One region of the Arthrobacter sp. 2RAF6 genome, then DNA from elsewhere that is predicted to be linked to it. Evidence: predicted binding sites of a transcription regulator. Region 1 holds the regulator's gene; the other holds the start of a gene.
The links. The regulator HspR, encoded in region 1, represses chaperone genes until heat shock. The targets are predictions, from matches to a motif close to AAGTTGAGTCNNNNNGACTCAACTT.
Positions count from the first base shown of each region.

Region 2: a site for HspR is predicted at 1,295-1,319, ahead of clpB (ATP-dependent chaperone ClpB). Genes of this name have one in related genera too.

Region 1 is NZ_JBFRGF010000005.1:254,286-257,520, forward strand. It holds gene AB4Z38_RS06255 (bifunctional salicylyl-CoA 5-hydroxylase/oxidoreductase) at 1-677, shown strand, start outside; gene AB4Z38_RS06260 (CG0192-related protein) at 688-1,323, shown strand; gene AB4Z38_RS06265 (heat shock protein transcriptional repressor HspR) at 1,328-1,750, opposite strand; gene AB4Z38_RS06270 (DnaJ C-terminal domain-containing protein) at 1,779-2,744, opposite strand; gene AB4Z38_RS06275 (nucleotide exchange factor GrpE) at 3,058-3,235, opposite strand, start outside.
Region 2 is NZ_JBFRGF010000035.1:29,267-32,501, reverse strand. It holds gene clpB (ATP-dependent chaperone ClpB) at 1-1,261, opposite strand, end outside; gene AB4Z38_RS20230 (SRPBCC family protein) at 1,429-1,896, shown strand; gene AB4Z38_RS20225 (DUF4031 domain-containing protein) at 1,914-2,783, shown strand; gene AB4Z38_RS20220 (2-phosphosulfolactate phosphatase) at 2,780-3,235, shown strand, end outside.

The DNA.
Region 1 (3,235 bases):
GCTACCTGCTTTCCTCGTTCCTCTCGCCGGTGTCCAACCGCCGCACGGACGAATACGGCGGCAGCTTGGAGAACCGGCTGCGGTTCCCCTTGGAAGTGTTCGACGCCGTCCGCGCGGCCTGGCCTGCCAGCAAGCCTTTGACGGTACGCATCTCCGCGACGGACTGGATCGAAGGCGGCAACACCTCGGATGACTCACTGGACATCGCGCGGGCATTCGTGGTCCGCGGCGCCGCGGGGATCGACGTCTCCACTGGCCAGGTCGCCAAAGAAGAACAGCCGGCCTTCGGCCGCAGCTACCAGACGCCTTTCGCCGACCGCATCCGGCAGGAAGTTGCCGCGCCGGCCGGAGCTGCCGTCATCGCCGTCGGCGCCATCTCCAGCTACGACGACGTCAATTCCATCCTCCTTGCGGGACGGGCAGACCTCGTGGCCCTGGGCCGGACGCACCTGTTCGACCCCCAGTGGACACTCCACGCCGCAGCCGAGCAGGAATACCAGGGCCCCGGCGCGCAGTGGGTGCCGCAGTTCCGGGCGGGCCGACGCAAACCGCCGAGCTCCCGCACCGACGCCGTGCGCCCCCGGCTGTCCCTCTTGAAAGAGCCCGCGTCCGACGCCGACAACACGCACCTGCGCTGGACCGCGACATCAGTCTCCGCGCCCGCGCTGGCCAACTAGGCTGAACCGCATGGCTATCATCCATCGAGCAACCCTAAGTCCCAGCAAACTTGAACTCATCGAAAAGTATCTGCGCGTCCAGCCGTGGTTCACCAAAGACGGGTCCGCACCGACCGAGCTGCTCGGCGCGTACCGCTTCGATGATCCGGACGGCGAAGTCGGCCTCGAGACCCATCTGGTCTCCCGCGGCGGCAAGCTCTATCAGGTTCCCCTGAGCTACCGGGGTTCGGAATTGGCTGGTGCCGGGGACTCGCTTCTTGGCACCATGGAACACTCCGTTTTGGGCAAGAGGTGGGTGCACGACGCCTGCGCCGATCCCGTCTACGTCACTGCCCTCGCCACCGCCATCCTCACGGGACAGCGGGAAGCCGAACAGTTCGTGGAAGTGGACGGCGCCCTGGAGCCACGCACGAGTTCCGTCGAGGTCAAGGGCAGCGGAACGCCTGGAAGCAAAGTCCCCGCACTGAGCCCAACGGCTCCGATCACTCAGGACGCCGTCACGAGCATCGACGGCGGTGAGCTCACACTGTTGGTCAATCGCGTCCTGGATCTGGCGACGCCTGGCTCGGATGATTCTGCTGCCCTGAGTGGCACGTGGGCCGGGCAGGAAGCGCCGGTTCTGCTGGCGTCCCTCTCGCAGGCCTAAAGGACTACTCCCCCGGACGCGGCCGCCACACCACAACTGCCTGTGACCGCGCCCGGGGGCGCTGCCCGCGGGCGAGGCTGACGACGTCGCCCGCCGCTCCGGCCGCAAAAACGCGGGCCTCCATCGGGCTCCGCCGGCGTTGCAATTCCTCGCTCAACTCGGCCAGACGGAACTGCAGCGCGGCCACCTGGTTTTCGAGCTCGAGGATGCGCTTGATTCCCTCGAGGGACACGCCCTCCTGGGAGAGTCGCTGGACCTCGCGCAAGCGGTCGATGTCGCGTTGGGAGTAACGCCGGGACTTGCCCGGCGCACGGCTCGGCGACACGATGCCGAGGCGGTCGTACTGGCGCAGGGTCTGCGGGTGCATTTCAGCCAGTTCGGCCGCGACGGAGATGACGAAGATCGGCTGGTTGATGTCGATGCCCATGCCTACGTCCCTCCCGTGTCTTCTTCCGCTACAAACGGGCCTTGGCGGCCAGGTCGTGACGAGGATCGGCGTCGGCGGTGGCTGCGGCGAATGCCTTGACGGCCTCCTCGGCCTGTTTGTTGAGGTTCTGCGGGACGGAGACGTCGATCGTCACCAGCAGATCGCCGGCGCCCTTCGATGTCTTGACACCGCGGCCCTTAACCCGGAGCGTGCGCCCGGAAGGCGTGCCGGCCGGGACGCGGACGGTGACGGTGTCGCCGTCGAGCGTTGGCACGTGGATGTTGGAACCCAAGGCGGCCTCCGCGAAAGTGACCGGCACATGGATGCGAATGTTGTCGCCGTCGCGGTTGAAGAAATCGTGGGGCTTGACGTTCACCGTGATGATGAGGTCCCCGTTGCCGGCGGCACCCGGGTTTCCCTTGCCGCGCTGGCGGACCTTCTGGCCGTCCCTGATACCCGCGGGAATCTTCACGTCGATGACGTTGCCGTTGCTTTCGCGCAGGCTTACCGTGGTGCCGTGAATGGAGCCGGCAAAGGAAATTGAGGTCGACGCCGTGCGGTCGCTGCCCTTTTGGGGGGCGCGCTGGAAACCGGTTTGTCCACCGCCGAAGCCGCCGCCGAAGAGGTCAGCGAACTCGGGCGGGATACCGCCGGCCCCTGCAGGCTGGCGTGCGCCGCCGCCGAAAAGGCCGCCGAACAGGTCCTCGAAGCCGCCATTGGCCGGCCCGCCGCGAGCTGCGCCCGGTGCGAAGCGTGCCCCGCCCATGGCGCGAATGGCATCGTACTGCTGGCGCTCCTCGGCATCCGAGAGTACCGAATAGGCCTCCGAGATGTCCTTGAACTTCTTTTCCGCAGTAGCATCCCCGGAATTGGTGTCCGGATGGTACTTCCGCGCAAGCTTGCGGTACGCCTTCTTAATATCAGCGTCAGAGGCGTCCTTGGCGACACCAAGGATGGCGTAAAAATCCTTCTCAACCCAGTCCTGGCTGGCCACTCGGCTTCTCTCTTTCGTTTCTGGTTAAGTTTGCGCTCCGCTGGATAGGGGGCCGTGCCCGCTTCGCGGTGCCCGCCACGCCGCGGCCCCCTATCCAGCTGCGCTGCGCTTATCCCACCTTAGGTGAGACGACCGCCTGAGCGGAGCGAGGCAAGGGGCCCGGGAGTGGCATCGGGCCTGCCGAAGCCGGGTGGCCAAGGATCGCAGATCCTAGGCCACCCGGCGAAGGGGCGGGGCCCCTTGTCTCGTTTCGCGGTGCTGCCCCCTCATCCGCGAAGGTGCGGTGAGCACACACCTAACGCAATGAGTACAACTAGGCCGGCACAGCCACAATCACCTGGGCCGCGCGCAGCACGCGGTCGCCGGACCGGTAGCCGGAGCGCAGCACTTGGCTGACAGTGTCTACTTCGATGTCCCCGCCCGGCTGCTGGATGAGGGCTTCGTGGATCGTGGGGTCGAATTCGACTCCGGTTTCCGCGATGCGCTCCAAG
Region 2 (3,235 bases), on a different contig from region 1:
CCACGGCACGGCGAAGCTGGTCGATTTCCTCTGGAGCCGAGTCGATTTCCATGCGCAGGCGGGACGCGGACTCGTCCACGAGGTCGATCGCCTTGTCCGGCAACTGGCGGCCCGAGATGTAGCGGTTGGAGAGTGTAGCGGCAGCCACGAGGGCGGAGTCTGCTATCGCTACCTTGTGGTGGGCCTCGTAGCGCTCCTTGAGGCCGCGGAGGATACCGATGGTGTCCTCCACGCTCGGCTCGCCCACGTAGACCTGCTGGAAGCGGCGTTCCAGGGCAGGATCCTTCTCGACATTCTCGCGGTACTCGTCCAGGGTGGTGGCGCCGATGAGCCGCAGCTCGCCGCGGGCCAGCATCGGCTTGAGCATGTTGCCCGCGTCCATGGCGCTTTCGCCGGTGGCACCGGCGCCCACCACCGTGTGGATTTCGTCGATGAATGTGACGATCTGCCCGTTGGAGTTCTTGATCTCCTCCAGAACGGCCTTGAGCCGTTCCTCGAATTCGCCGCGGTACTTCGCACCGGCCACCATGGAGGCGAGGTCCAGCGCGATCAGGGTCTTGCCCCGCAGGCTCTCCGGGACGTCGCCGGCCACCATGCGCTGGGCAAGACCTTCAACGACGGCGGTCTTGCCGACCCCGGGTTCCCCGATCAGCACGGGGTTGTTCTTGGTGCGGCGGCTCAGGACCTGGACGACCCGCCGGATTTCGCTGTCCCGCCCGATCACGGGATCCAGCTTGCCGGAGCGCGCGACGGCTGTGAGGTCCGTACCGTATTTCTCGAGCGCCTGGAAGGTGTTTTCCGGGTCTTGCGAGGTGACTTTCCGGTCGCCACGGACACCCGGCAGGGCGGCGAGGAGCGCTTCGTGGGAGGCGCCGGCGTCGCGCAGTAGCTTCCCTACGGCGTCGCTACCGGCGGAGAGCCCCAAAAGAAGGTGCTCAGTGGAGACGAAGGAGTCGCCGAGTTTCTCGGCCTCGTTCTGGGCGGCCTGGATGGCCTGCATGGAAGGACGGGAAAGCTGCGCTTGTTGCACGGAGCTGCCCGACGACGACGGCAGGGCCTTGATGGCCGAACTCGCCTGCACGCTCACGGCATCCGGGTCCGCTCCAGTGGCGCGCAAAAGCGCCACGGCGACGCCTTCGCGCTGGTCCATGAGCGCCTTGAGCAGGTGGGCCGGCTCCAGCTGCGGATTTCCGGCGGTGGAGGCGTTCATGGCCGCCGCGGAAAGAGCCTCCTGGCTCTTGGTGGTGAATTTGACGTCCATGGAAGAGCTCCTTTCGGGAGTAGACTGTTTTCAAAGTTGAGTCTACTATGCTCAACTTTGACCAATTATCCCTCTGCTCCATGTTTGCCGACGGCGAAACTGCTGTCTATAGCCCTGCCCGCTTAACGCGGCACCCGCCGTTCCACCCGCCGTCGTACGATATGCACATGGCACCCTTCACAGTCACTCGCAATGCGTTGATCCCCGCCGCGCCCTCCGACATCTTCCCCTTCGTCAACAACTTCCACGAGTGGACCAAATGGTCTCCATGGGAAGCCGTCGACCCCAAGCTGAGCCGGAGCTACTCGGGCAACGAATCCGGCGTCGGAGCTAAGTATGCCTGGAGTGGCAACAACAAGGCTGGCACCGGAACCATGGAAATCGTCGGCTCGGATGAGCCCGGCAAGATCGACATCCGCCTCGAATTCACCAAGCCGATGAAGGCCGTCAACCCCACGGGGTTCACGTTCGTACCCGAGGGGGACGGCACCCGCGTCACCTGGACGATGTCCGGTGAGAACAAGGGCCTCGGCAAGATCTTCGCCTTGTTCATGAACATGGAGAAGATGGTGGGCGGCGACTTCGAAAAGGGCCTGACCGCACTCTCAGCCGTAGCCACCCGGAAAAACTCCTAGTTTCCCGGGCGCAGGCCATGGCCGTCTACGTCGATCCGCCGCTGTGGCCCGCGCACGGGACCGTGTTTTCCCACCTCGTCTCGGACACCTCGCTCCAGGAGCTGCATGCGTTCGCCGAGGCCGCGGGGATCCCCGAGCGCGCCTTCGACGGCGACCACTACGACGTCCCGGAACGCCGATACCAGGATCTCCTGTCCGCAGGCGCCATCCCCGTGGAGGCCCGGATCTTGGTGCGGAAACTGATCGCGAGCGGCTTGCGGATCCCCGCGCGCCAACGGAGCAAGGCCCTCACCGTGCCCTTGCTGGAGCGCTGGAATTCGACACTTCCGGGACATGAGGAGCTGGGTTTCGAGCTTCTCGAACGCTGGGGCGAGGACCATCGGAAGTACCACAGCCGCACGCATTTGCTGGCGGTCCTGGAAGCCCTGGATCTCCTCACCGAACCCGGGCCGCCCGTGCGCTCAGTAACGTTGGCCGCGTGGTTCCACGACGCCGTCTACGAGGGAATCGCCGGGCAGGACGAGGAGCAGTCGGCCAGGCTGGCCGAGGACCGACTTGCCACTGCGGGACTTCCCGGGCCCGTGATCGACGAAGTCGCCCGGCTGGTCCGGCTGACCTCCACCCACAGCCCCGAACCGGAAGACCACACGGGCGCCCTCTTGTGCGACGCCGATCTGTCCATCCTCGGCGCGGAACCCGCGGCTTACGCCCGCTACCTGGCTGCTGTGCGCGAGGACTACGCCCACGTCAGCGATGCAGACTTCGCCGCGGGCCGGGCCGCCGTCGTCCGTCAACTACTCGCCTTGGATCCGCTCTTCCACAGCGAACGCGCAAAGGGCCTGTGGCTCGATGCCGCCCGCCGCAACCTGGGGGCCGAACTGTCATGACCACGGCGGGGACGGTGCGCCGGCAGCTTCCGTTCACGGTGAGATTTGAATGGGGGCTCGACGGCGCCCGTGCGGTTGCGTCCGGAGCGGACCTCGCCGTCGTGGTTGACGTCCTCTCTTTCACCACCTGCGTCAGTGTCGCCGTTGACCGGGGTGCCATCGTGTTCCCCTACCCGTGGAAGGACGCCGGGGCCGAGGATTTCGCCGCCCACCATGATGCGCAAGTGGCTGGTCCGCGGGGTGGAGGCGGACTGAGCCTTTCGCCGTCGAGCTTGCGGGACGCGCGGACGCTGAACCGCGTGGTGCTGCCTTCGCCCAACGGTTCTTCCATCGCTCACAAACTCGCCCGGGAAGTCCCGCTTATCGCGGCCGTGTCACTGCGTAATGCAGCCGCCACCGCGGATTGGGTGGCGGCCGAACTCCCCGCGGATGCGGTGGTGGCTGTGATCGCG